DNA from 3 places in the Paenibacillus sp. FSL R10-2782 genome. Region 3 is predicted to be linked to each of the others. Evidence: riboswitches for the same ligand, from Rfam matches in the RefSeq annotation. Region 3 holds a riboswitch; each other region holds the start of a gene.
The links. A riboswitch is a leader RNA that binds a small molecule or an ion and turns the genes downstream of it on or off. The one in region 3 is predicted to bind glycine.
Positions count from the first base shown of each region.

Region 1: it holds a riboswitch for glycine, as region 3 does, so the genes downstream of both, gcvT (glycine cleavage system aminomethyltransferase GcvT) here and sdaAB (L-serine ammonia-lyase, iron-sulfur-dependent subunit beta) in region 3, are expected to answer to the same signal.
Region 2: it holds a riboswitch for glycine, as region 3 does, so the genes downstream of both, NST83_RS18670 (sodium:alanine symporter family protein) here and sdaAB (L-serine ammonia-lyase, iron-sulfur-dependent subunit beta) in region 3, are expected to answer to the same signal.

Region 1 is NZ_CP151951.1:3,941,258-3,951,276, forward strand. Features, by position in the region: gene NST83_RS17780 (PTS mannitol transporter subunit IICB) at 1-955, opposite strand, end outside; gene gcvH (glycine cleavage system protein GcvH) at 1,349-1,744, opposite strand; glycine riboswitch at 2,045-2,234, shown strand; gene gcvT (glycine cleavage system aminomethyltransferase GcvT) at 2,412-3,512, shown strand; gene gcvPA (aminomethyl-transferring glycine dehydrogenase subunit GcvPA) at 3,641-4,996, shown strand; gene gcvPB (aminomethyl-transferring glycine dehydrogenase subunit GcvPB) at 4,993-6,519, shown strand; gene ptsP (phosphoenolpyruvate--protein phosphotransferase) at 6,639-8,351, opposite strand; gene NST83_RS17810 (HPr family phosphocarrier protein) at 8,344-8,619, opposite strand; gene ptsG (glucose-specific PTS transporter subunit IIBC) at 8,741-10,019, opposite strand, start outside.
Region 2 is NZ_CP151951.1:4,130,429-4,140,447, reverse strand. Features, by position in the region: gene NST83_RS18700 (beta-glucoside-specific PTS transporter subunit IIABC) at 1-1,016, opposite strand, end outside; gene NST83_RS18695 (PRD domain-containing protein) at 1,279-2,127, opposite strand; gene NST83_RS18690 (LacI family DNA-binding transcriptional regulator) at 2,360-3,331, opposite strand; gene NST83_RS18685 (oxidoreductase) at 3,528-4,562, shown strand; gene NST83_RS18680 (Gfo/Idh/MocA family oxidoreductase) at 4,599-5,588, shown strand; gene NST83_RS18675 (glycoside hydrolase family 1 protein) at 5,613-7,070, shown strand; glycine riboswitch at 7,262-7,338, shown strand; glycine riboswitch at 7,356-7,450, shown strand; gene NST83_RS18670 (sodium:alanine symporter family protein) at 7,610-9,028, shown strand; gene NST83_RS18665 (carbohydrate ABC transporter permease) at 9,172-9,999, opposite strand.
Region 3 is NZ_CP151951.1:490,530-500,548, reverse strand. Features, by position in the region: gene NST83_RS02260 (DUF6359 domain-containing protein) at 55-1,650, opposite strand; glycine riboswitch at 1,864-1,977, shown strand; gene sdaAB (L-serine ammonia-lyase, iron-sulfur-dependent subunit beta) at 2,188-2,877, shown strand; gene sdaAA (L-serine ammonia-lyase, iron-sulfur-dependent, subunit alpha) at 2,867-3,766, shown strand; gene NST83_RS02245 (Ig-like domain-containing protein) at 4,076-6,412, opposite strand; gene NST83_RS02240 (serine hydrolase domain-containing protein) at 6,585-7,745, opposite strand; gene NST83_RS02235 (pyridoxamine 5'-phosphate oxidase family protein) at 7,912-8,373, opposite strand; gene NST83_RS02230 (non-oxidative hydroxyarylic acid decarboxylases subunit D) at 8,433-8,669, opposite strand; gene NST83_RS02225 (non-oxidative hydroxyarylic acid decarboxylases subunit C) at 8,711-10,019, opposite strand, start outside.

The sequences.
Region 1 (10,019 bases), 2.2 Mb from region 3:
CTTTTGGTGTCATCAGGAAATAAGCGATGATACTGCCCGGTGAAGGTGCTGCAACTAGTCCGGCACCTGTCAGCATGAAACAGAAGGTTCCCACCACGCCTCCTGCTATAGCAGCAAGAATCAGAATCGGCTTCATCAAAATATAAGGGAAATAAATTTCATGAATCCCGCCGAAAAAGTGAATGATGACCGCGCCGGGAGCCGACGACTTCGCAGAGCCTTTACCAAACAGGCAGTAGGCCAGCAAAATACCGAGCCCCGGTCCAGGGTTGGATTCAAGCATGAACAAAACGGATTTGCCTGTTCTTGAAGCTTCCTCCAGCGCAATCGGACTTAATACTCCGTGGTTCAATGCGTTGTTTAAAAATAATACTTTTCCGGGCTCAATAATGAGGTTGACGAGCGGCAAAAGCCCTGCGTTTACGAGGAACTGTACCCCTGCTGACAACACTTGACTGATAATTTGTACAAACGGTCCGATTGCCACATGGGCAAGCAGCGCTAAAATCGCCCCGATAATCCCTGCCGAGAAATTATTGACCAGCATTTCAAAGCCTGATTTAACTTTGCCGTCAATCGCCTTGTCGAACTTCTTCAATATCCATGCAGCCAACGGACCCGCTACCATCGCGCCGAGGAACATCGGAATGTCCGCCCCGACAATGACACCCATCGTCATAATGGCCCCGATCACACCTCCGCGCTGTCCGTGAATCATGGTGCCACCCGTATAACCGATCAGCAGCGGCAGCAAATAATTTTTCATCGGATCAACCAGTTGTGCAAAACCCTCATTTGGGAACCATCCGGTCGGAATAAAAAGTGCCGTGATCAATCCCCACGCGATAAAAGCTCCCATATTGGGCATAACCATACCACTGAGAAAACGACCAAAACGCTGTACGGCAACGCGTGCGCCTCCGTTTGAATTGGACTTTGCGTCCACTGTGCTCATATTCATATCCTCCTTATAGGTAAAAAGCATCACTACCTTTTCTTAAAATTCATACTAAATGACAACGCTATCTTCATCAACGAAATGAAAACGTACTTTCGTCATGAACGTTGATGACAACATTTAAATTTAAGATAAACAGGCGCGAAATCATTAGGCATAATTCCTCTTAATATGGCCTGTAACGTTAGAATTTAATCGAGAAACCATGCGTCATCTATACCATTTCTGTACAAGGAATAACCTCTAAGTAAGGAAAAAACACGTAATTACGCTTGCCAAAAAAGACAGCAAAAAATAGCCGCTATGCCCAATCATCGCGACTATTTTTATACAAAACCGAGCGGACAAACGCCACTCTTATTCAGTTATCCAACCTAATTTGCCCCATTATTACTCATTGGCAGTCAACTGCTCGTACTGATCCGCAGACAGCAGCTTGCTTAGTGCTTCCTCTACATCTTCTCCAATCTCCACTTCGATCATCCAGCCTTTTTCATAGGGAGACTCGTTTACCAGTTCAGGCGTGGTTTCCAGTTCTTCATTCACCTTCAACACCGTTCCCGTCACCGGAGCGAACAGGTCGGATACTGTCTTTACCGATTCAATAGTACCAATCTCTGCCCCCTGCTCAATCGTTGCTCCCTCCCCAGGCAGCTCCACGAAAACGATATCCCCCAGCTGATGCTGTGCAAAGTCCGTGATACCGATTCGTACCGTTCCATCCTCTGTGCGCTGAACCCACTCGTGTTCCTCCGTGTACCACAATTGCTGCTTCACTTCACTCATCCTGCTCCGCCTCGCTTCCATATGGATTACATTGTTTCGCCTACCCATCTATGACAGGTTAAGATTATGACAAGAAGAACTATTATGTCAATAATACTAACAAAAATATTTCATATCCCTCCATATGTTGTTTTAATTAAAAATACGACAGGATATAACAAACGCTTACATATCCTTATTTATGAATAAAATGTTTTTAATAATATTTTTCATGACATTTTTGTTGACATTTCGAATAAATTTGCGTATTAATGGGTTATAACAAGTGCTTTTGGAAATACCCGATAACTGTAAACGCGGATGAACGTGGAGGGAGAGACTGCCAAAAACTCGCATAGCTGCTGCCACTTGTGAAAACAAGGTAGCAAGCGAGTGGAATCAAGCTGTTACCGGCAGGACCGGATGGCATATAGCTGATCCAAGGGCAGCGCCGAAGGAGTAAACCTGCATCGCAGGTGAATCTCTCAGGCAAAAGGACCTCTGCCGGACGCATCTCTGGAGAGCATTCGCCATACAGGCGGATCACCCAAGGGGAAACCTGGTACGCACCGGGGTAACTCTCAGGTATCAAGGACAGAGCTGAAAAAAAGTGTGTGGACTGCCGTTCATACGTTTTTTTCGGCCTGTCTTTTTTGTTTAGCTGATCACACCGGATAGGAGTGGAAAAATGACTAACTTGCGAAAAACGCCGCTGTATTCGTCCTACGGCACGCTGCCGGGGGTTCGTTGCATTGATTTTGGCGGCTGGGAGCTGCCTGTACAGTTCAGTGGCATTCAAAAGGAGCATGAGGCCGTCCGACAACGTGCGGGATTGTTCGATGTATCGCATATGGGTGAATTCTTGGTCGAAGGCCAGGAAGCCGAAGCATTTCTGCAACAGGTAACGACGAACGATGTCAGTCAGTTGGAGCCAGGTCAGGCCCAATACTCGCTCCTGTGTTACCCGGATGGAGGTGTAGTAGACGACCTGCTTGTTTACTGTAAAGGGTCGGAGCGTTACATGCTCGTTGTGAATGCCTCCAATATCGACAAGGATTGGGATTGGCTGCTTCGCCATGCTCCTGCATCCGTTCATCTGGAAAACGTATCAGATGCGGTAGCACTGCTGGCATTGCAAGGACCTGAAGCTGCTCGTATTGCCGTAGCCGTGACAGACACGGACATTACGAAGCTGGCATCCTTCCGATTCAATGAGGATGTGCAGTTGTTCGGGGCAAAAGCGCTCGTCTCCCGCACCGGATACACGGGGGAAGACGGCTTTGAATTTTATGTGCCTGCGGTGGATGCACCGGCAGTGTGGGACGGATTGCTTCGCATCGGTGAACCGTATGGTCTGGTTCCCGCCGGACTTGGAGCCAGGGATACGCTGCGCTTCGAAGCGCGGCTACCGCTGTACGGGCAGGAGTTGTCCGCTACCATTTCCCCACTGGAAGCTGGTTTAGGCTTCTTCGTCAAGCTGAATAAGGGAGATTTTATCGGCAGAGAGGCCCTGCAACGTCAGAAAGAACAAGGTATTCCGCGCAAGCTGATCGGACTGGAAATGCTCGACCGCGGCATACCGCGTGCCCATTATCCCGTTTTTGCGGAAGGACAGCACATTGGCGAGGTCACAACGGGAACCCAGTCGCCCACCTTAAAGCGTAATCTGGGTTTGGCTCTGGTGGACTGCCGTTTCAGTTCCCTATCCACACCGCTGGGGGTCGAGATTCGTGGCAAGCGCCTGCGTGCCGAGGTGGTAGCAGCGCCCTTTTATAAACGTCCACGCTAATTTAAATGCTCGGCTTACTATAACTATCGTGATCCGTTACTAACGCTACCCCGTTCGCAATCGTTTATTAATCATTTGTTAATCGTTCTACGTTTTTACGATTTGTTGGTTGAAAGGAGCCAGACCCAATGAAACAACATCGTTACCTTCCCATGACTGAACAGGATCAAGCGGAAATGCTACGCGCGGTCGGCGCATCGTCTATCGACGATCTATTCAGCGATATTCCTGAGGCGATCCGGTATGAGGGGGAGCTTCCCCTGTCTTCTGGGCTAGACGAAAGAGCCTTAACCCGCCACTTATCCGGACTGGCCGGGCAAAATGCCAATACAGACACGCACGCCAGCTTTCTCGGCGCAGGGATTTACGATCATCATATTCCATCCGTCATCCAGCATATCACTTCGCGCTCGGAATTTTATACGGCCTACACTCCTTACCAGCCGGAGGTAAGCCAGGGCGAGCTGCAAGCCATCTTCGAATTCCAATCGTATATATGCGAATTAACAGGCATGGCTGTAGCCAATGCCAGTATGTATGATGGAGCGACTGCGCTGGCAGAAGCAGGCTCATTGGCCGCCGCTGCCACCCGCCGCAAGCAGCTTATCGTATCGCGGACCGTCCATCCAGAGGCACGCCAGGTGCTGGCTACTTATGCGCGCGGGCTGGATTTAGATATCGTGGAAATCGGCTGTGCAGACGGTGTAACCGACGTGAAAGCATTAGCGGTAGCCATATCGGAACAGACGGCGGCTGTTTTGGTCCAAAGCCCTAATTTTTTCGGGGCCGTGGAAAATCTGAAGCCGATGGCTGACCTGGTCCATGCCCACAAGGGCCTTATGGTCGTAAGCGCCAATCCGCTGGCGTTAGGCCTGCTGGAAGCACCCGGCAAGCAGGGTGCGGATATTGTCGTAGGAGACGCGCAGCCGCTTGGCATCTCCTCCTCCCTCGGCGGCCCGACCTGCGGCTACTTTGCCGTTTCACAGGCGCATATGCGCCGCATCCCTGGCCGTATTGTGGGCCAGACCACAGACCGCAACGGCAAACGCGGCTTCGTGCTGACCTTGCAGGCACGGGAGCAGCATATCCGCCGGGAGAAGGCCACCTCTAACATATGCTCCAATCAGGCGTTGCTCGCTTTATCTGCCTCTGTGTATTTGTCCGTCATGGGTAGACAGGGCATCGCGGAAGTAGCCGAGCTAAACCTGCACAAAAGCCGCTACGCACTGGAGCAATTACTCGGCTTGAAGGGCGTAACCGCCTCCTTTACCGCACCCACCTTTAACGAGTTTGCCCTTCGGTTGCCTGAGGGTACGGATATGAATAAACTGCAAGCCGGATTGCTTGCTGCTGGCTTTATCGGCGGCTACGATTTGGGCCGGAATTATGAGGAATATGCAGGTCACATCCTGATTGCCGTGACAGAGCAACGGACAAAGGAAGAGATCGATCAATTCGTACACATCTTGGGGGGATTGCTATGACGCATACTACAGGACAGGATCAGGGAACACCGAATCCAGAAGTCGAATCCAGTCAAAATCAGAAGAAAAAACATGAGCAGGCGCTCATTTTTGAATTGAGCAGACCGGGCCGTATCGCCTATTCCCTGCCTGAATGCGATGTTCCCCGTCGTCCAGTAGCAGAGCTTTTGCCGGATTATGCGCAGCGCAACGAGCCTGCGGCATTGCCCGAGGTATACGAAGTAGACGTTATTCGACATTATACCGCACTGTCACGGCGTAATTTTGGCGTGGACAACGGATTTTATCCACTCGGCTCCTGTACGATGAAATACAACCCCAAGGTGAACGAGGATGTCGCCCGTTATGCAGGCTTCGCCAAAATCCATCCGTACCAGCCGGAGGACAGCATCCAGGGCGCCATGGCGCTGCTCCATACGCTTCAAAACGATCTGGCCGCGTTAACTGGCATGGATGCCGTCACCCTTCAGCCCGCCGCGGGCGCCCATGGCGAATGGACCGGGCTGATGATGATTCGCTCCTACCACGAAGCGCGTGGTGAGCGGCGTACCAAGGTGCTCGTGCCGGATTCCTCGCATGGAACGAACCCCGCCAGCGCCACTGTGGCAGGCTTCGAAACGATAACCCTCCCCTCCACACCACAGGGGCTGGTGGATCTGGACGCGCTGCGTCAAGCCGTAGGCAACGACACCGCTGCGCTTATGCTGACCAACCCGAACACGCTCGGGCTGTTCGAAAAGCAAATCGCTGACATTGCCGCGATTGTGCATGAAGCGGGTGGCCTGCTCTACTATGACGGCGCGAACTCCAACGCCATTATGGGGATCACCCGCCCTGGGGATATGGGCTTTGACGTGGTGCATCTCAATTTGCACAAAACGATGAGTACCCCACATGGCGGAGGCGGGCCCGGCGCGGGACCTGTGGGGGTAAAGCAGCGGCTCATTCCGTATTTGCCCAAGCCGCTTGTCGTGCGTGATCCACAGGGCACGTACCGTTGGGACCGAGAACAGGGAGATTCTATCGGACGGGTCAAAGCCTTTTATGGCAACTTCGGTATTCTTGTCCGTGCCTATGCCTATATCCGCAGCTACGGTCCTGATGGCTTGAAGCGGGTATCCGAATGTGCCGTACTCAATGCCAATTATATGATGCACCGATTGGCTCCGCATTTTGACATCCCTTATCCGGGGTATTGCAAGCACGAATTTGTGATGTCTGGGCGCGGCTTAAAGAAATTCGGAGTGCGTACGCTTGATGTTGCCAAGCGATTGCTCGATTTCGGCTACCATCCACCTACAATATATTTCCCGCTGAATGTAGAGGAATGTATCATGATCGAGCCGACCGAAACGGAAAGCAAGGAGACGCTTGATGCCTTCATCGACACGATGATCCAAATTGCGCGGGAAGCGGAGGAAACGCCTGAATTGGTGCTGAATGCTCCGTATACCACTCCAGTCACGCGACTGGACGAAGCAACTGCAGCTCGCAAGCCTATATTGAATTGCTCATGCAGCTAAAAGCAAACTTAAATTTTGGGCATACAAAAAAGCCGGTATCTATTAGATACCGGCCGCTGTATGTAGACAGCACTTTTTGTTGGAAAAAGATATAACCTTTGAAAATGTGATACCCTTCCTTAGCCTTCAATGCTTTGAACCAATTCAACAACCTGCTCGGCTGTTTGCATGTCCAAAGCTTTTGCAGCCAGTTTCTCCATATCCGCGCGGGACAATTTCGAAATTTGACTGCGTGCTGGCAGAATGGAAGTGGCACTCATGCTGAACTCATCGAGTCCCAGACCCAGCAGCAATGGAATTGCTGTTGTATCCCCTGCCATTTCGCCGCACATACCAACCCAACGTCCTTCACGGTGAGCGGCATCAATAACCATTTTCACCAGACGCAGAATGGATGGGTTATATGGTTGATACAGGTAAGAAACCCGCTCGTTCATGCGATCCGCTGCCATTGTGTATTGAATCAGATCGTTCGTACCGATACTGAAGAAATCAACTTCTTTTGCGAATTGGTCAGCCAATACCGCTGTAGAAGGAATTTCTACCATGATGCCCAACTGAATTTCTTCAGATACAGCTACACCCGCTGCTACCAACTTTTCCTTTTCCTCCAGCAACACAGCTTTGGATTCACGGAATTCGTTCAGTGTAGCAATCATTGGGAACATGATCCGCAGGTTACCGTGTACACTTGCCCGCAGCAAAGCACGCAATTGAGTACGGAAAATGTCCTGACGGTCCAGACACAGACGAATAGCACGGAATCCGAGGAACGGATTCATTTCCTTCGGTAGATCCAAATAAGGAAGCTCTTTGTCGCCACCAATGTCCAACGTACGGACTACAACTGGTTTGCCTTCCATTCTTTCCAGAACGGTTTTGTATGCTGTGTACTGTACTTCTTCGGATGGAAGCTTGTCGCGTCCCATGTACAAGAATTCAGTACGATACAGGCCGACGCCTTCGCCACCGTTATCCAGTACACCAGCTACATCGTTAGGCGTACCGATATTGGCTGCCAGTTCGACGTGCACACCATCGACGGAAACCGTAGCTTCGCCGCGCAGCTTGCGCCACTCTTCGCGTTGCTTGTCGTATGCCACTTGTTTAGCCTTGTACTCCGCAACGATCTCTTCGGAAGGGTTCACGAATACGTGACCATCCAGACCGTCGACGATAATCAAATCGCCGCTTTTAGCTTGGGACAGTATATTTTTAGTTCCAACAACCGCAGGAATTTCAAGAGAACGAGCCATAATAGCCGAGTGCGAAGTACGTCCACCGATATTGGTTGCAAAGCCTTTAACAAATTCGCGATTCAGCTGAGCTGTGTCGGAAGGTGTCAAATCTTCTGCAAGTACAATCGTTTCTTCGGCAATTTCTGCAGGACTGACAAAATGAACACCAAGCAGGTGATTCAGGATCCGCTTGGTTACATCCCGCATGTCCGATGCGCGTTCTTGCAAATAAGCACTTTTCATGTTTTCGAACATGGAAATAAACTGTGTAGCTACCTCGTTCAGAGCATAGTCAGCATTAAGCTGCTCATCTCTGATTTTGGCTTTAACTGGATCGATCAATTCAGGATCATTCAGGATCAACAGGTGAGAAGCAAAAATCTCTGCTTTTTTCTCGCCAAGCTCCTGTAAAGTTTTCTCCTTAATCGCTTCCAATTCGGTTTGAGATTCTGCCAAAGCCGCATCCAATCTTGCAATTTCAGCTTCAACATCACCAACCGCGCGTCTCTCTACAGCGTAATTCGGATGCTCCAAGATAAACGCCCGGGCAATGGCGATGCCTGCCGAAGCGGCAATCCCGGAAATTTTAAGCATGAATTTCGCCCAGCCCTTCGTTAACGATTACATTTTCAAGAGCTTTCAGAGCGTCAGCAGCTTCAGCACCTTCACAGATGATGTTGATTGTATCGCCTTGTTCCAAACCGAGAGACAATACACCCAGAATGGATTTCAAAGTTACTTTTTTACCGTTAGCTTCGGCGAAAGACTCAGCACCGCTGAATTTGTTAGCTGTATTTACCAGCGCAGTTGCAGGACGTGCATGGATACCGTCTTCATCTGTAATTCTAAAAGTTGTTTGCATAATTGTTCCTCCCACTTTCCTAATGGATAATATTTGTTTACACGCAATATACGTGTAGTGAAACCGGGTCATTGATGAGGCGGCCTAGGCCGCCTCATCACGAATCCGAAACACATAGAGTTTATTTTATCGTAATTATACCATCTTCGCCAGCCTTCAATACTCCAGTTTTGTTTAAAGTTACCGAAGAACCTTCTGGAAGGTTGGTAAAAATGACTGGTGAGATGATGGATTTTGCGTTTGCCTTCACGTATTCCAGGTCTACTTTCATAATCGGCTGACCGGCTGACACAAGATCGCCTTCGTTCACCAAAACGTCAAATCCTTGGCCTTTAAGCTTTACTGTGTTCACCCCGATATGAACAAGCACTTCTTTACCGCCATCAGATTGGATACCAATGGCATGCTTGCTTGGGAATACATTGAATACTTTACCATATACAGGTGACACAATCGTTCCATCATTTGGCACGACAGCAAAACCGTCTCCTGTCATACGCTCTGCAAATACCGGATCGGGAACAGTCGAAATATCAACCAATTCTCCGTTAACAGGCATCACGATATCTTCAACGATGATGGTCTGTTTTTCTTCACCAGCTTCCTTCTCTTCTTGCGGAGCAGGTTGAGCCGGGGCCGGAGCAGGTGTGCGTCCCGCCATAATATCAGCCATTTGCGTTTTAATCGTGTCGGAACGTGTACCGAAAATGGCCTGTACGTTGTTGCCGACTTCAAGTACGCCCGATGCGCCAAGCTGTTTCAGACGAGCCTTGTCAACATTGGACTTTTCGTTAACTTCAATACGAAGACGTGTGATACAAGCATCCAAATGCTTGATATTGGGCGCCCCGCCGAAAGCTGCCAAAATATTGCCTGGAAGCTCGTCTGTGGTACCGACTGCGGCTCCTTCAACATTTTCTGTGGCTTCTTCACGACCTGGTGTTTTCAGGTTAAACTTCCGTATGATGAATCGGAATCCGAAGTAGTAAATAACCGCCAAAATCAAACCGACGATGATGACGTACCACCAAGGCGTACGATTCGGAATAATCCCGAAAATCAGGAAGTCGATAAATCCGCCAGAGAAGGTCATACCGATTTTAACATTCAATATTTGCATCGTCATAAACGACAACCCTGCAAACACAGCATGCACTGCGAACAGCAGTGGAGCTACGAACAGGAAGGAAAATTCCAGTGGCTCCGTAATCCCTGTCAGGAAAGAAGTCAAAGCTGCTGAACCCATAATACCTGCTACATATTTCTTGTGTTCCGGTCTTGCTTCATGATACATCGCAAGCGCTGCGGCTGGCAAACCGAACATCATGAACGGGAATTTACCCACTTGGAACGTACTTGCTGTCAATGTAACTCCATCACGAAGCTGGTTAAAGAAGATT
Region 2 (10,019 bases), 2.0 Mb from region 3:
GCACCAGCCTGAGAAAGCACGGCTGCTGTAAGCATCGGCAGCATGGTGTCATAACCCAGTGTAGCAATATTCGACAGCATGACCGGAACGAAGCCCCAATGCACGCCGAAAATAACAAACACTTGCCAGAAAGCCCCGGCAACAGCACCAGCGACCAGCGGACTTAAATTGTATACCCATGTAAAGCCATTCGCCAAGCCTTGGCTGATCAGGTTACCTATCGGACCAAAAGCCAGGAATGTCAACGGAATAACGACCAGCAACGCCAGCATCGGTACGATAATATTTTTCACCGATTGATGGATAAAGGAATTGAACCAGCGTTCCACATAAGATTGCACCCATACCGCGAGAATAATCGGAATGACACTGGAACTGTAATTAATCAGAATGATCGGAATACCGAGAAACGCCAATCTTTCCGGGTTGCTTACCGCTGCTATAACGGCCGGATAGACCAGAGCCCCGGCGATTGCCACGGATACAAAGGTATTGGTTTTGAATTTACGGGACGACGTAATAGCCAGAAACACAGGCAGGAAATAAAATACACTGTCCGAAGCTGCGCTCAGGATCAGATACGTACCGCTTGCAGCATCAATCCAATGGAGGGATAGAATTAACGCCAGCAATCCCTTGAGTAAACCTGCTCCGGCAAGGGCACCCAGAATAGGAGAGAAAATGCTGGAAATAATATCGACGGCTTTACCAAGAAAGTTCGTTTTCTCGGAAGATTCTTCCTTTTTCTCACCTGCATTTTCGGCATCCTGCAAATTCGTTTCTGCCATCATATGCTCAAATACTTGACCTACATTGTTGCCGATAACAACTTGAAACTGGCCGCTGCTTTCCACCACCGTAATGACGCCGGGCGTTGCTTCCAAGGCAGCTTTGTCTGCTTTTGTACGATCATTTAATTTAAATCTCAAGCGTGTAGCGCAATGGAATACCGAATTGACATTCTCTTCGCCGCCAACGAGGGTCACTATTTTTTTGGATAGCTCTTTATCGCTCATGTTCAGAACTCCTTATAGGTTATTCTTGTTATGGATAGGACTTTCTGTTTACTTCATGTTGCTAAGATGCGCCGGCGTGCATCTTTTTAACCTTGTAAACAAGAAAAACCTAAACTCGTAGCGAAAGCAACACGTCCTCTTAAAGAAGAACGTGGATTTCGCCATCAGTTTAGGTTTTGCCTGCCTTACCAGTCACAATCCATGAACGATGAAGGTATGAAGTTTTTAGCCAGATTTATGATTGACTTGTTACTTGACAATATTATTCCGCAATATTATTTCGCTCGGTCACTCGATGAATATGAATGGTCAGATATACATATTCGTCCTTGCTTAAATATTGATCGTAGGTTTTTTCCAGATATTCATTGATCTTTTGCGCACAAGCGAAAGCTTCGGTATACGTTTGCTTTACCTGGTTGTACAAAAATTCTTCGCCGCTGTGAATGACTTCTTTACGAATCACCCGCATCGCAAAATATTGCAAATGCGTCAAAAATCTCGAATAGCTAAAAGAGGACTCGTCCAGCACAATACCATAATGATACGTAATAATATTCAATATATGTTGAACGATTTCCGTCATTTTCAGCGTAGACTTCATTTCGTTACCGTCGATCCGAGCATTCACCATATGCAATGCGATAAAGCCGGCTTCGTCTTCGCCCAACTTCACTCCGAGCGTATTTTCAATTTTTTGCAGAGCATTCAGCCCAACCTCAAATTCTTTCTTGTAAAAGCGCTTAATCTCATACAGCATCGCGTTTTGGAGCGCCAGTCCCTTTTCTTGCCGCTGTATCGCAAAATGAATATGATCAGTCAGCGTTAAATAAATATTATCGCTTAATTCCGTATCCAGCACTTCCGTTGCATGGGTTACAATTTCATTCACGACCTCCAGATGAGATACGGGAATGTCGTTTAACAGCTCGGTAAGCTTGGCCGTGAACTCGTTTTCATTTAACATGAAGATTTTATCTATTTTATCATCATCGACGTGGTCGCCAGCCACCTTTTTGAAGGAAATGCCTCTCCCCATCACGATGACCTCTTTGCCTTTGTCGTTTTTAGTCAACAGGACGTTGTTATTGAGCACCTTCTCAATAATCATTGAAGTTCCCCCTCCCATCCTTTACCAATAAAAAATGCCTAAGCACAATTCAACACTATTGTTAGCAATAGCACTCAATTGAACTCAGGCATTGCCCGCATCACCGGTCACAATCCTTTATATAGTGCTATTGTAGCACAAAAAAAAGCGATTTCAACATATTTTATTCTTATTCGACAAAAAACATTACAAACACAGGTCCTTTCACCTAGCCCCTCAGTTAAGCGTTACTCTATGTAGTCGTGCGTTCAATGAGGCTGTATTGCAGGGGTTGCAGCTCCATTTGGCGACCCACGAGCTGAGGGGAAAGCATGTAAAAGGCATTTTGCGCCTGAGCCTCAATTGGATTCTGAACGGTTGTAATGCCCATCGTATGCGAGAGCTCCGTGTTATCAAACCCGACGATTGCCAGATCTTCCGGCACGCTCAGCAGTTGTCTGCGGGCTTCGCAGAGAATACCAACCGCCACATAATCGTTGGAGCACAGAATAGCCTGTGGGAATTCGTCCCGATACTGTAATAAATCGCGCACCACCTGCTCACCGTCACGGATGTTATAGATGGAAGATTGATTCCAATGCTGCAATACAGGAAGATTATGCAGCTCCATGATATACGCATAGGCTCGTTGTCTGCTATGGGTGTTGATGCTGCTTGGGCGACCAAAGGCATTGGCTATACGAGTATAGCCTTTTTGTATCAAGTGTTTTAGCGCTAGCATGTATCCTTCGTACTGGTCCATGGCGACGGAGCGAATATCGGTATGATCCATTCGTTGCCACGACACAATCGGGCCATACTTGCAATAAGTGCTTAATAAATCGGTATCATTTACACAGGAAATGATGACCAGCGCATCAACTCTTTTTCTTTTCAGATCTTCGAAGGCCTGAAGCTCTTTCTTCTTGTCTTCTCCCGAAGTATAAATTATCGTTTGAAATTCGTACTGGCCCGCCACCTCTACAAAGCTGTTCAGAAATGCGAGAACAATTTCATTAATGGTTGAAGTGATGATGCCAATTTGAAGGGTCTGACCCTTGGATAAGGAAATGGCGTTCCGATTGGGAACGTAATCCAGCTCCTGCATGATTTTTAAAATCTTGCTTCTCGTCTCCTGGCTCACATGGGGGGACTTGTTTAACACTCTGGATACCGTAGCTTTGGAAAAGCCCGCCAGTTTGGCAATTTGATCAAGATTCGACATGCTGCTTCTCCTCACATATGAAAAATATTTGACATGAAACGCGTTACAACGTTTAGGATGCTTATGAGGGCATTACGTCTATTTTATAGCATCTGTCGATGCATTTCAAAAAAACGTTCCTTATGTTGTGGTATTATCCTGGCAATACTTGCGATATCGTAAAGCTAAGCCTTTAGGAAACGAGGGGATTTGCGAAATGACGATTCAAATTGCATATTTAGGATTTGGCAAAAGTACAACCAGATATCATCTGCCCTATGTTCAGATCAGGGACACCTTTCAAGTATCGAGAGTGTTCACACGCCAAGTGAGGGAGGACATGGAAACGGCTTACCCGGACATTCAGTTCTCGGACCAAATTATGGACGTTCTGGGCGACCCGGAAATATCACTTGTCGTTGTATGTACGCCTTCCTCTACGCATTATGAATATGCAAAATTGGCTCTATCCCATGGCAAGCATGTGCTGGTGGAAAAGCCTTTTTGTGAAAACCTTGAGCAAGCGCGGGAACTGACCCAACTCGCCAAGGAACATAATCTCATCATTATGCCTTATCAAAACCGTAGGTTTGACAGCGATTATCTAGCGTTCAAGGAAGCTCTCCATTCCGGAAAACTGGGCGACATCGTCGAAATTGAATCCCATTACGATTATTTCCGTCCCGATGCCAGTATGCCCGGCGGCAATCCTGTCAACGGAATGTACTACGGACTCGGTGTTCATACATTGGACAGGCTCATCGCCTTATTTGGCAGACCGGAGCAAGTCGGGTATGACATCAAGTCCATTCGTACTCCTCATGGCGCTGATGATTACAATGAAACTATATTATATTACCCGGACAAAAAAGTGATTGTAAAAACTTCTCTGGTGGTGTGCCTGCCTTACCCGCAGTTCACCATTCACGGGACAAAAGGCAGCTTTGTCAAATGGGGGGACGATCAGCAGGAAACCTGGCTGAAAGCCGGCAAGACCCCGGATGCGGAAGGTTTCGGACTGGATAATCCCACTTCCTATGGCAAACTTAAATACGTGACGCCCGGTAGTAGTGAAGCTATCGAGGAAACACTTCCTACGCCAATAGGAGATTATGGACAATTGTATGACTCGTTGTACGAGTCCATTGTGCACGGAACACCCAAGCTGGTTAAGGACGAGGACATATTGCTGACAATCGAAATATTGGAAAGCGGCTTTAAGCAGCCTTCCCCGTCCATCGTTGATTTCTGACGATAGACTCGCCATCAAGAAAGGAAGTTATGCCATATGAAGCTCGGAATGATTGGAACCGGATGGATCAGCACGGAATGGGTTAAAGCCGTGAAAGAAGGTGGCGGCTGGGAAATTACAGCCCTCTTTGTTCGAAATAAGGACAAAGGCACAGCTTTTGCCGCTGGGTGTCAGCTTGAAAACATTACGCTGTATGACAGTTTGGAAGAGATGGCTCAATCCGATATTGATGCCATTTATATTGCTACGCCCAATTCCTTGCACATGCCGCAAGCGCGTCTTTTTTTGGAGCATGGCAAACATGCGATTGTCGAAAAACCGATCAGCCTGACAGAACAGGAATTGCGAGAAGCTTACGAGTTGGCTGACCGAAATGGTTGCTACCTGCTGGAAGCGGTTCGCCATATCCATGAGCCTAATTTTTTGCGCCTTAAGGACAACTTGAAGCGCGTGGGCAATATCCAGGGCGGCACCTTGTACTCCATGCAATTTTCCTCCCGGTATGATCAGTTGCTGTCAGGAGATACTCCTAATATTTTTTCTCTGTCTTATGGCGGGGGGGCATTAACGGATTTGGGTGTGTATTCACTGTATTTTGCCATTGATTTGCTCGGAGCTCCGACATCAGGCTTGTACCGTGCCCAAAAGCATGAGAATGGCGTGGATTTGGGCGGCCCGATCCTACTGTCGTATCCCGATTTTACAGTGGTGATCCAACTGGCCAAAAATGCTGTAACCACCAACCGTGTTGAAATTTACGGGGACCAGGCCACTATGATCTCCAGTGGTGTTTCTGGTATCACGGAGGTATCGGTGATGGATGTCCGTACTCAGGAAATAGATACTATAAGTGCTCCTGAAACTCATCATTTCATGTTTCACGAGGCTCAGGAATTTTATCGGATCATTGCCGAAAAGGACAAAGACCGCTACGAAGAATTGAAGTCATTAAGCATAGAGGTTCAGAAGATCAGCAATGAGCTGCGCCATCAAAATGGCATTTATTTTGAAGATATACAAAAATAACTAAAGAAAAGAGGCTCTCATACTATGACTAAGACATTAAAAGGATTTCCGAAAAACTTTCTGTGGGGCGGGGCAACCGCAGCTAACCAATTGGAAGGCGCTTTTGACGTAGATGGAAAAGGATTGTCCAGTGCGGACGTGATTGCTTATGTACCCAAAGCAGAGCGCACAAACGATCATGCTATAGAGATTTCGTCCGAGCGACTCGAAGACATTTTGTCTGGTAAGGTAAATGCCCGTTTTCCAAAGCGCGAGGGTGTGGATTTTTTCCATCATTACAAAGAAGATATCGCATTATTTGCGGAAATGGGCTTTAAGGTATTCCGCATGTCCATTAACTGGTCACGGATTTTCCCGAATGGTGATGATGCGGAGCCGAATGAAGCAGGACTGCAATTTTACGATAATGTATTTGACGAGCTGCGCAAGTATGGGATAGAGCCACTGGTGACATTGTCCCATTACGAAACACCGCTAGGACTGACACAGAAATATAATGGCTGGCTCGGTCGTGAAGTGATACAACACTACGTCAATTATGCCGAAACGGTGTTTACACGTTATAAGGATAAAGTGAAATACTGGCTGACTTTTAATGAGATCAATGTGATGACGATGAGTCCGTTCACAGGTGGCGGTGTGGTCATTGACCGTGTAGATAACAAGCAACAAGCGATCTATCAAGCCCTGCATCACCAGTTTGTGGCGAGCGCATTGGCGACAAAACGAGGCCATGAGATTATTCCTGGCTCTCAAATCGGCTGTATGCTGGCTCGTATGGAAAGCTATGCACATACGTGTAACCCGGAGGACGTGCTGAAAAGTCAGCATGAAAACCAAATGAATCTGTTCTTTACGGATGTACATGCCCGTGGGGAATATTCAAATTATATGAATCGTTATTTTGAAGAAAATAATATTGTTTTGCACACAGAACCCGGCGATGCCGAAATTTTGAAAAACAACACGGTTGATTACATCTCATTCAGCTATTACATGACCTTGACCGTCTCTGCAGGTCCGGAAGGCGAGAAGGCAGCGGGGAACCTGATTGGTGGCGTGAAAAATCCATATTTGCAATCCTCTGACTGGGGCTGGCAGATTGATCCGATCGGCCTGCGTGTTACGCTGAACACATTATATGACCGCTATCAAAAGCCGCTGTTCATCGTGGAAAACGGCTTGGGTGCATATGACAAGGTGGAAGAAGACGGCTCCATTCACGATACCTATCGCATTGATTATTTGCGCCAGCATATCGCCCAAATGAAGGAAGCGATTGCGGACGGTGTGGATTTGATTGGTTACACTAGCTGGGGGCCTATCGACCTTGTGAGTATGTCTACTTCCGAAATGTCCAAGCGTTACGGATTTATTTATGTTGATCTGGACGATGACGGTAATGGAACATTGAAGCGCTCCAAGAAGGATTCTTTTGACTGGTACAAAAATGTAATTGCCACTAACGGCGAAGAACTGTAATCCAAGCTAACTGAATATAACCCGATATGGTCTGGGGGCGGGTGCGGCGAAGAACATCATGAGGATGAATCTGGCTGCGCCCGCTCTTATTTTATAGGCTCGTCCTAAAAAAACGGAACAACTTCACAAATTTTTCACTTGTAAAAAGCTGAAAGTTTTCTGTATAATAAAAAACAATTTCATATGTCTGGTTGATGTTTGCGGGAGATGGAACGTAAGTTCCGACCGAAGGGGCAAAACTCTCAGGTGCTTGGGCTGATTACAGCAACAAGCGGGACCGTAAACGGACAGAACTCTGGAGAGACCCTTAATTGGGCGCCGAAGGTGCACCGCAGATATCATCTGCTTAAACTCTCAGGCAAAAGGACAGAGACGCGAATAACCTGTGACAGGGGATGCCCTAGGCTTTTTTATGAGCTGTTAGTGGCTGAATCCTGCACAAGATGGTTGTATTTTTTCGTGCCTTTAACCTCTCCAGGAGTCGAATCAGCGGATTTGACTCTTTTTTGTTTTTTAATATGCTGGAGGAGCGGGTTGAAATGAATTTGGTACATGTGTTAGAGACAATTAGCAGTTGGATATGGGGGGCTCCACTGATTATTCTCGTTATGGGAACAGGTCTGTGGCTGACCATACGTTTGAAAATGTTGCAGGTTTTCCGCCTGCCTCTGGCGATCAAGCTGATCGGCAAGGCTCCAAATGAGGGTAGCGGGGATGTTAGCAGCTTTGCGGCCCTGAGTACGGCGCTGGCAGCTACAGTAGGTACAGGAAGTATTGTCGGCGTCGCGACAGCGATAAAACTGGGAGGACCAGGCGCCCTGTTCTGGATGGTTGTTGCAGCCTTTTTCGGGATGGCGACGAAATATGCGGAAGGTGTGCTTGCAGTAAAATACCGGGTGAAGGATCGGAATGGACAATTTTCCGGCGGCCCGATGTATTATATTGAAAAAGGGCTTGGACGCCGCTTTAAACCGTTGGCGATGCTATTCGCCTTTTCCGGGATGCTGGTGGCGCTGTTCGGGATTGGAACATTTCCTCAGGTCAAAGCGATTGTATCCTCAACCGAAAACAGCTTCGGTGTTCCGCCAATTGTAACGGCATTGATTATTGCTACCCTTACGGGACTCGTTACTATTGGAGGGCTCAAGAGCATTGCCAAGGTATCGACCAAAGTTGTCCCCTTCAAAACAGGCTTGTACGTGTTGATCTGTATGATCGTACTGATTCGGTTCGCCGATCAGATTCCTGCCGCACTCGCACTTGTGCTGCATTCGGCATTTTCCACGACGTCTGCGACGGGTGGATTTGCCGGAGCTACGATTATGCTGGCGATGCGCAGCGGGGTAGCCAGAGGGATTTTTGCCAACGAGGCCGGATTGGGAAGCGCACCGATTGCAGCCGCAGCCGCCAAAACCAAATGGCCTGCGGAGCAAGGGCTGATTTCCATGACAGGTGTGTTTATAGATACGATGATTATTTGCGTAATGACCGGGCTAACGCTGCTGGTTAGTGGCGTATGGAGCGGTCCTACCGATGCGGGCTTGATGACGCAGCAAGCTTTCTCCAGCGCATTCCCGCTTGGTGCGGAACTGCTCACAATCATTCTGATTATGTTCGCGTTCACCACGATGCTTGGCTGGAACTACTATGGAGAACGCTGTGTTGAATATTTGCTGGGTGTCAAATGGATTAAACCGTACCGTTATCTGTTCATTGCGCTGGTTGCCGGAGGCGCGTTTATTAAGCTGGATGCGATCTGGTTACTGGCAGATATCTTTAACGCCATGATGGCCTTCCCGAACTTGATTGCATTGCTTGGCTTGTCGGGAATTGTAGTTGCAGAAACCCGTACCTATATGGATTCCCTGTATCCCAACAAGAAAAAGGGAATACTCGCAGGTGCCAGTGCAGGAGCAGCCATAGACATAGAAGAAAATGGACAAACAGTCAGATCGTAAAGTCCGATATATCCGGATTTAAGAATATTGACTCTGCAAGAACATTTGCCAGGATAACGAAAGGGAGTGTCCCTCAGCCATTACAGGCTGGGAGGACACTCCCTTTTTGCGTTTTAGAGCAGGATAAAGCTGGCTCAGTAAATCTAATCTTTGACCGCTCCGGCGGCAAGATCGGAAATAAACTGGCGGCTAATGAAAAGAAATAAAATGATAAGTGGCAGTACAGCCAACAGGGTGCCAGCAATGACCATCGCATAATCCGTATTGTAAATACCGTTTAATTGGGACAGCGCAATCTGGAGCGTAAATTTGCGCTCATCGGTTAATACGATTAACGGCCATAAATAATCATTCCATGCTCCTATAAAGGTGAATGCGCCGAGAAAAGCGAACGCAGGACGTAGAATCGGGAGCGCCACATTCCAATACAGCCGAAAAAAGCTGCATCCGTCCATACGCCCCGCGTCCAGCAGCTCCGTTGGAATGGATTCCTCTGCATATTGGCGTATCCAGAAGATGCCGAAGGCATTTACCATCCCCGGAATGATCAGCGCTTTGAACGTGCCCACCCATCCAAAGGCGGCCATCATGACAAAGGAGGGGACAAGCGACAGTTGGGAAGGGACCATCATGGTAGCCAACAGAATGATGAATAATGCTTTTTTGCCCGGAAAATCAAACTTAGCGAATGCAAAACCGGCCAGTGAATCGAAAAACAGCACCAACAGGGTAACGGAGTTGGCTACAAAAAGCGTATTAAAAAAGGCTCCGGCAAAATCAATCTGCTGCAACACTCTTGTCACATTGCTCCAGAAGTGGCTTCCAAACCATAGCTGCGGCGGAAAACGATAGATGTCCGAAGTTGTACGGGTAGCCATGACGATCAGCCAGTAAAAAGGAAACATCGACAGGATCATTCCCGCCAACAGCCCGGTATATAAAATAACGGATTTTACACGTGCCTGCATCATGTTGTAGAGCCCCCTTCCTG
Region 3 (10,019 bases):
TTAAAGGGATCAAGCGACTGGCTGGTCCAGCTCAAATTGTGCTCACTTCGCTGCTTACGAAGCCGCTCCATAGGAGCCGGACTTGAACGTTCTTGGATCGTACCATTTGTAGCCCGCTGCCGGAGCAGCCCAGGGCTCAGCCTGCGGTTCCGTAGAAGCCGCAGGCTCCTCGAACGGCAGCAGCTGTGTTGGCTGATCCAGTGTCAGACCCGTCACATCGGACAGCTTCGTATAGTCCTGCTTCCATGCAAGCCATTGGACGGTTTGTACCAAGAAGGTGGAATCGTCCACTTCCTTGAAGCCATCGTACGTCTTCTTTGACTGTCCGTTTTCCTCACGTACATATTTCGGCGTGGCATCCTCAACTGGCGAAGAATCACCGATAAACGCTGCCTTGCCCTGACCTACCTTGGCTATAGCAGCATAAGGTCCTTCAGCACGGCCCCCTCCGTTATAGACACCCTGGTCCACGGCATTGCCCCATTTTTTCGTGCCTGTAGGGATATAAGCGATTCCTTTAGCCTTGGTCGGATCCATAATCGCCAATGTAGAACCAGCATGCATCGCAATCGAACGTACACCCTTCGTAATGCCGAAGGATTGATCTGCGGCTACGATATCGGTAGCATTCACGTCACCGAGCGCATTGTAGCGGAAACGAACGCCAAAGTTCGTCGCCAGCCAGTCGGAACTGGTTAATCCCTGCATCGCTGGTGATGCAGCTTCTTCTGTTGTCATACCTTTAGCAGGATTGGAATAGGCTCCACGGCGGTAGCCGTTCATAACCTCGGAGGAATCCCAACGGTTTTTGTTACGGTCGGCGTTATAGTGGTCCGAAATGAAGAAAATGCTGCCTCCATTCTTCACATATTGCACCAAAGCCGCCTGCTCGGATGCCTTAAAGGCAACATTGGCTTCGCCAATAATGAACACATCATATGGGCGCAGCTTGTCGTACGTTATAGCCTGCTCGCCATAGGTAAAAGGGATGGAACGGTTCAACTGGTCCACGGTAAAACCAGCATTACGCAGCCCACCCGCAAAATCGGAAAAGGCTCCATCTATAACCCAATCCGCCGCTCCGGCTGTCTGTGCGTGCGTATTATCGAACAGCACTTTTTTGCCTTTTCCATCCGGCAATGTCGTACCGGGTTGACCTGGGGTACCAGGACCAGGCTCGCCAGGATTCCCAGGATCGCTTCCATTTGCCAGTTCCAGAGCGCTTGGGCTTTTCACTCCACCAAAATTGTTATAGGCACCCAGCGTACCTGTCACGCGAATTTTGCTGCCGATGAGCTCAGGATGGCCTGACAGCCCGAATGGTCCTCTATACGCAGATGTCAATTGTACATTTAACAGATTAGACGTATTGCGTTCACTCGCCTGATCCGCAATCAGTACGTTAAAATCGTTGGCAAACGGGGCAGAGAAATTAGCCGTTTTCGATCCGGTGGCATGTCCGACGACGTAGCCTTCTACCGTCACCGTACCTCCGCTGCTTTGGCTCTGAAGCGCTTCCGCTACCGTCAATGCGCCCTCTGCATTGACCTGACCGAATGGAACAAAAATTCCTATCAGCAGTGATACCATTGCCGCCAGATGCAGCATTCTTTTCAAGCGGGAACTTGTGAACCTGAAACCTTTTACCATACGTAAATGCCCCTCCTATTATTCCATAAATTAGCTTGTCCTCTATCAGATTAGCTATCAACCTTCTAATTCCTTCCTGCTTTCATCCATAATTATGTAAAATTTAATCTTTTTTATTGAGAAGACACCTGATTTTGTAAAATCTCAGCCAGTGATTGACACCGGGCATGGCATACATTACGCTTAGGAGGAAATGTTGAACGGTATACGCGAATGAAGATGACGGGAGAGTCTGTCTGGGAATTACATCCCGGCAGCACCGAAGGAGCAAGACGTCAGCACCCGGCTGGCGGATAATCTCTCAGGTCCATGTATCGTCATCTGACGCAACTCTGGAGAGAGCGCAAGCCACCCAAGGGGTAAGGCGGTATTACACCGCACGAAACTCTCAGGTAACCAGGACAGAGATAAGGGAAATTTCCTTATCCTGTCTTTTTTGTGCTTACATGCTGCGTCAGCATTAGAAACCGTCACACCCGCGCAAAGGCGCGGCAGCACCATATACTTATGGTATTCAAACATACAGGGGGCCACATCATGCGTTTTAAGGATGTATTTTCCATTATTGGTCCGGCTATGACCGGACCCTCCAGCTCGCATACCGCAGGCGCGGTGCGGCTCGCACGTGTTGCCCGGCACTGGCTAGGTGTGCAGCCTGACCGTGCCCGCATGACGCTGTACGGATCATTTGCCGATACGTACAAGGGACACGGTACAGACCTGGCACTCATCGCCGGACTGCTGAATTACGATACAGACGACTACCGGATCCCGGATGCCGAGCAATGTGCAGATCAAGCCGGGATGGAAGTAGAGTTCGCTGTCAGCGGACTGCCCGCCCCCCATCCGAACACCGTTCGCTTCGAGCTATGGAAGGATGAAGATCAGCGTACGCTGCTAGGCTCCTCGATCGGCGGCGGAAACATTCATGTTCAGCAGCTCAACGAATTTCGGGTCAATCTAACCGGAGAACTGCCTACGCTGGTGCTTCTCCACTCGGATAAGCCCGGAACATTGGGCGTGGTGACTTCAGCGCTGGGCGCGGCTGACATTAACATTGCCTATATGCACGTGGATCGCAAAGGTCGGGATGGCGAAGCGCTCACTGCCATTGAAACCGATAGCCCGGCTTCTGCTGAATTAATTGCCGAGCTGCGGGCTTTGCCTTATATGTATGAAATCAGAATGATTAACTTGAAAAAAGGAGCTGAATCCGATGCGGTTTAGCCATTTGCATGAATTAGGTGCCTTGTGCGCCGAGGAATCCACTACGATTGGTCGCTTGATGATCAAGGAACAGGTACAAGAGACGAACACACCGGAGGAAGAAATCTTCCGCCAAATGTCTGATTATTATGAAGTCATGAAGGAGGCCGTTCATCGCGGACAGACACAGGACACCGTATCCCGCAGCGGCTTGACGGGCGGCGATGGCAAACGCCTGGCGGAATATTTGCGCGCAGGAGAAACCTGCTCCGGCGATGCCTCGGCACTCGCTATGGCGTACGCCCTCTCCGTGTCGGAGGTCAATGCGTCCATGGGTCGCATTGTCGCCACGCCCACCGCAGGCTCATGCGGGGTCATCCCCGGCGTGTTCATCAGCGCGCAGGAGCGGTTTGGCTGGGATGACGAGCATATGGTGCGCGGACTGTTCGCCGCTGGAGCGATTGGCTACGTCATCGCCAACAATTCCTTCATCTCCGGCGCGGAGGGAGGCTGCCAGGCCGAGATTGGCTCAGCCATCGGGATGGCAGCAGGTGCCATGGTCGAGCTGCGCGGCGGTACGCCAGAGCAGGCCATCCATGCAGTAGGCCTCGCGCTCAAGAACACGCTCGGCCTGATTTGCGACCCCGTCGCCGGACTCGTGGAGATTCCATGCATCGTGCGCAACGGGCTGGGAGCCGTGACCGCGCTTGCCGCCGCGGATATGGCTCTGGCGGGTGTGCGCAGCGCCATCCCGTCTGACGAAGTCATCGACGTGATGCTCGAAGTCGGCAGCGCAATGCCGTCCAAGCACCGCGAGACCGCCAAAGGCGGCTTGGCCCAAACGCCGACCGGCAAGCGTCTGACGGAGTCGCTTACGCGCAACATACCAGCCAAGAAGGATAAGTCGTAGTTTCTAAGGTGAAATGCTTGCTCGACACATCCATTTTACCAAAGAGCGGCTTGATTGATTTTAGAAGGATTGTAGAACCTTTTTCGCTTAAAGAAGCGGAGAGGACGGAACGATTGTGGAAAAGCGAAAGTGGTCGCCTTTGTGCCCGGATTTTCACCACTAAGGGGAATAGTAAAAATCTGGGCACCACAGCGATTGCAACAACGGTCCGTTCACGAAGCGTCCATCTGAGTGCCAACGAAAATCCTTCTCCATAGCAAAGGGGCGCCCCATTGCCATTTCCATGGCTTTTGGGACACCCCTTTTTTCCTACTGAACGTTCACCTGTACCTTCGTTGTTTTTCCTGCATATTTCACGGTAATTACAGCTTTACCCTTACCCTGTGCCTTAATGCTGCCATCTTTGACTGTAGCAACAATAATTCGGGACGAGGACCAGACTGCTGGCTTGGATACATCCTTCTCCGACTCATCCTTATACGTAGCTGTAGCCGTAACCTTAGCTACTTGTCCTACTTTCAAATTCAACGAGACTTCGTCGGTTTGCAAATATTTAAGCGTATCGACATCCACAGGTACGGTGATATATTTCCCGCCAAACTTCGCTTGAATATTGGTTTTACCGTAGCCTACCGCGGTAACCTGGCCCTTTTTGACTGTAGCTACCTTATAATTCATCGTTTTCCATTCGGCTTGGGCCGTAACGTCCTTTTCTTTGCCATCACTGGATTTGACCACAATTGCGATGGTTTTTTGATCCCCGGATTTAAGCGATAACGCGATAGCATCCGCCTCAATCTGTTGCGCTACATCCACTTCTACTGTAAATGTAATGCTTTGCTTGCCATAAGAAGCTGTAACAGTAGCCTTGCCACTGCCATTCGCTTTGATCAAGCCCTCGCTAACCTCGACCACCTTCACATTGCTGGTAGTCCAGGTAGCATCCTTGGTTACATCTGTTTTTGTACCGCCGCTCTTGACGCCTGCTACTTTCAACTGCTTCGTTTCCTGGGCACCAAGCGCAATCACGCGTGTGTCTGTTTCCAAACGGTCTACGAGACCGACTTGTACATTAATGGTCAGCTTTTTGCCATTATAAGTGGCGGTAACAACCGCCTTACCCGCTGCTTTACCCGTAATTGTTCCTTTGGATACGGAAGCAACATCTTCCGCACTTGAAGTCCATTCTGCATCCTGTGTCACATCTTCCTTACGACCATCCGCATACGTAGCGGTCAGAGTAGCAACATAATCCTCATCAATATCAATCGTTGCTGTTTTGGAGGACAGGGACAGGTCACCAGGCACATTCACAGATACCTTCGCTGTGACCGTTTTGCCACCATAGGAAGCTGTGATCGTGGCCTCACCTGTTTTATAGCCCGTTACTTCGCCCTTACTGACAAATGCAATATCTTCATTGCTGGATTTCCAATCTGCCTTGCTTGTAATATCTTCTTCCGTACCTGTTACATACGTAGCGGTCAGCTTGAGCTTTTTGGTTTCCTTGGCGCTCAGGCTCAGCTTGTCCTCACTCAAATCGAGATATCTGGAGGTTTCAACGTCCGTTTTAATCGAAACTGTCTTATCACCATACTTAGCGGTCACCGTAGCTGAACCCGCTCCAATTGCCATAATCGTTCCTTTATTCACCGTCGCAATTTTCTCATCGCTTGATGTCCAAGCAGCTTTGTCTGTAACATCCGTTACCGTTCCATCCGGGTAAACAGCGGAAACCTGTATTTTCTTGGATTCATCCAATCGGAGAAAAATATTGGATTCGCTAGCTTTCAGCTTATTCGTTTGATCGACATCCACTGAAATGGTAGCAGACATCGTACCGTATTTACCTGTAATCGTCGCTTTACCCGCGCTGTAGCCAGTAATGGTGCCTTTCAGCACATCCGCTACGGCTGCATTGCTGGAGCTCCACTCGGCGGACTCAGTAACATCCTGCACCGTTCCATCCGGGAAGGTCGCTGTCAATTTTACCTTTTCGGTATCCTTCAACAAAAGAGAAACTTCTGATGAACTGGCATCCAGACGCTTAACCTGCTCCACCTGCACAGCAATCGTTACGGTTTGTTGACCGTATACAGCCTTAATATTGGCTGTACCTGCTCCCTGAGCGGTAACCAATCCGTTAACAACAGTAGCCACCTTTTGATTATCCGAGGTCCAAGTCGCATCACCCGATACCTGAGCTGTCGTGTTATCACTGTACGTCGCTGTCAGATCGACCTGTCCTGTGCCGCTTGAACGCAAGCTCAGACTTTGCACACTGGATGTGAGCGCCTTAACCTTTTTCGTTACATGTACCTGAACCGATTGTATCTTATCTTTATAGGTCGCAACCACAGTTGCTTCCCCTTCGCCCTTACCTGAAACCGTACCGTTATATACCGTAGCAATAGCGGTATTATCACTTTTCCAATCCGTGCTTACAGTTACATTTGAGGTTGTCCCATCGCTAAAAACAGCCGTAGCCGTTATCGCAGATGTATCGCCCTGCTGCACAGTTACCTCGTTAGAGGAAAGAACAATCTTGGAAAGCACCGGATCAGCCGCGAATGCAAACCCTGCATATGATGTAAAACTTGAGATCAGGATGACCAACGCCAGAAAACCAGACCACCTATTCTTCAAAATCTAATTCCCTCCCATTTCGAAACTTAAAATTAAGAATTTCGCAAAATCCTTATACCTACGTTTTATTTCGACATGTGGAAAAGAATAGTTTAGGTTTTGGAGAAAACTTGGTCCTTATTAACTAGAATCGGTACTGACAAAGATTAAATCGTTATATATAATCTCACTTTTACAAGCAGCTATAAGCTGCTGCACGAAGCCTCAAATGATGGTATTCTTCCATATTTGGGGCCAGCTGATGCATATAAACGACGGAGAACTGCTCGCTTGGATCTATAGAAGCCCAAGTGCCTGCTGCTCCCGTCCAGCCAAATTCTCCAATAGAGCTGTTTGCATGTCCAGCCGCCTTATCAATTAATGTGCGCACGCCCAGTCCGTAACCATAACCTGTATGATATGAATTCGTAAAATCAGATAGTTGGGCTGTATTCAGATGATTGGTGCGCATTAAATCAATGGTTTTTCTCCCCAATAGCCTTACACCGTCTACCATGCCACCGTTTGACAGCATTTGTAAAAATGTAAGGTACTCTTTAACTGTCGAATACAAACCAACCCCTCCACTTTCATATACAGCGTCTGGCTGATGGTGCTCGTCCAAGAAACCCTCAATTTTTTCAAGCTCTCCGGTGTCTGTCCGTTGGTAAAAAGAGGCCATACGAGATTCAATGTCTCCACGATAACGGTAACCTGTATTGTTCATGCCAAGCGGATCAAAAATTTCATCCTTTAGGAATTGTCCTAATGATTTTCCAGAAATGACTTCAATAAGACCTGCAACAAGATCATGTCCATATCCGTATAACCATCGTGTTCCCGGTTCAAAGGCAAGCGGAACTTTGGAAAGCGCTTTAATTTCTGTGCGCAAGTCATATTTCCCCTGCTTCTCCTTTAATGCTGTAATGACCTTCTGCATAGCTTTTCCTGTTTCTGAAGACTGAGAAGCGTAAGGAAGACCCACACTCATATTGAATATATGCTTAATTAAAATAGGGGTTTCCGCCTTATCCATATAGGTGTATCCGTTAGGAGCAGTTTTAAAAACATACGGATTACGATATTCGGGTAAATATTCATACAAAGGCTCATTCAACAGAAATTGTCCGCGTTCGTACAGCATAAGTGCTGCCGCACATACAATAACCTTTGTCATGGAAAACAAGCGATACACAGTATCTTCAGTGATTGGCTTTCGAGCTTCCAGATCAGCATATCCGTGATACCCTTCATACAACACTTGGCCATTTTGTGCAATGGCACAACCACAACCTGCTGGCCCATTCGCTACGAATTGTTGCAGTAACTGATCTACCTTTTCAAAACGAGACATATTCATTCCTCCTGTTTTTGCTTCAACAGAAACAAGCTTTCCCTCGCGCTCTAAATTTCCTGCAACAACAAGCTCAACCTGAGTTCCTTGTAAGCGCTTGTCCCCCGCATTTATTTTAACGGTAAACTCAGTAAATACAAAGATTATTTGTCACAACCCGATGGCTTTACATTAACAATTCTGCCACTGTTTCGTTCCAGCGATTTACCACCGATTCCGGCTCCTTGAGACGAACCGTGACACCTGTCAAGATATCCGCATATTGAGCAGAATCCTCTCTGGCTGCGAAAACCCGTGCCGCAAACCGTTCGCGTAAATACTTGGCCCCGGCCAAAGCTGGCAGGTGTTCCAGCGACAATCGGACATAATGCGCCTTCCCGCCGATGAACACCGCCAGTGTCGCCTTCCCGGTACGAATCATGTTGCCCGTCGTAGTCGTGCCCGGCCATAGTGCCAGACGCAGATTTCCCTCATCCAGAGCTACAATCTCGCCCACGCTAATCATTGCAATATGCGGCCACTGATCCTCAGTGACCGTCAGCAGCATCATCGCTTCATGCTGCTTGCGTTCCAACCTTTTGCCGTCCAACAGCGTGAACAGCTCCTTACCGATCCTTGGTGTCTGCATGAAGTATAATCCCCTTTACATTTGGCCTATATCTTCAAAGTACCACAATTTACGGCTGCTTACGAACGGCCCTGTACCCACTCTGGAATAGGAGGGACATGAGCAGCATTCGGAATATCCTGGGGGTTTACCTTGAACGCCGATTTATACTTTGCCGGATCAGTAATACTATCCGGTTCCGAGGTGCGCCATGTGAACATACATACAGGACACAGCAGGACCTCCCAGGCACCTTTCACTGGCGAACGGGTAACAACCTCCGAACGATTAGATTCACAACGGGGACAAATATGCATCTGTCAGCACTCCTTTAATCTTTCTATATTTTCAAAAATATTTAACGAAGCATTTGGCTCAGCTTTTTTTCCCATTCCGCTACACCGAGCGGGGAATCGAGCGGCTGCGAATAATGGCCTCTAATATCCGGTGCTATGGGTGTCGTCGCATCCAATATCATTTTGTGCGTCATACCTGCCGGATCAGAGCCGGGGTCAAGCGGTAAAATAGACAAGCCCGGCACAATGACAGCATCATGCTTCGGATGCAGCTTGGTGGACAAGGCCCACATGACCTGCGGCAGATTGAACGGATCGACATCCTCATCCACCACAATCACCAGCTTGCAATATCCCAATCCATGTGGAGTCGTTAGCGCACGCATTCCCACAGCCTTCGCAAAGCCGCCATAACGGGTTTTCGTGGAAATAATAGCGACCAGCCCATGCGTATACATGGCATTAACGGCTACGATTTCATTAGGAAATGCATCCTTGAGCTGTTGAAACAACGGTACACTTGTATTCACTCCGATCATATAATCCGTTTCCGTCCAAGGCATCCCGATGTACAAATGCTCAAATATAGGCTGCTTACGGTGATATATACGATTAATCTGAATGACTGGCATCGCGCGGCCGCCGGAATAGTGACCTGTAAATTCACCGAATGGACCTTCAAACTCACGCTCACCCGCTAACACTTCACCTTCCAGAATAACCTCGGCTCCCCAAGGCAGATCGAGATCCGCATCCTTGGCTTTGACCACACGGTAAGGCTCACCCTGAATGGCGCCCGCCATCTCATACTCGGATTGATCGTACAGCAGCGGCGTAGAAGCAGCCGTGGTAATCACAGGCTCACATCCGAGAGCAATAGCGACCTTCAGATTTTCACCGCGTTCCTCAGCCTGACGGATATGGATCGCAATATCATGCTGCGGTACAGGCTGGATACCCAAACGGTTCTTGCCCTTGACCTGCATCCGGTACAAGCCGACATTTTGCTTGCCATAGGTGTCCGGGTCATCCAGATCGCGTGACACCAAAATCGCTTTATCCAGATAAAACCCTCCGTCTCCCTGGTTCAAACGAAACAACGGTAAAATATCAAACAAATTAATATCCTCTGTAATCTCGACTTCATGAAAAGGAGCGGTTTCTTCCCGCTTAACGGGCACCGGAAATTGTTCATAGCGTCTGGCAAATTCAAAAAACTGCTCCTTGAGCGGCGTGTTTTTTGGCATTCCCATCATGAGGGCATGATTAGGCCAGGAGCCCATCACATTCATTGCAATACGAGCATCCGTATATCCATAGATATTGTTGAAAAAAAGGGCAGGCGTCTTATCCCCCATATTGTTTAACGCT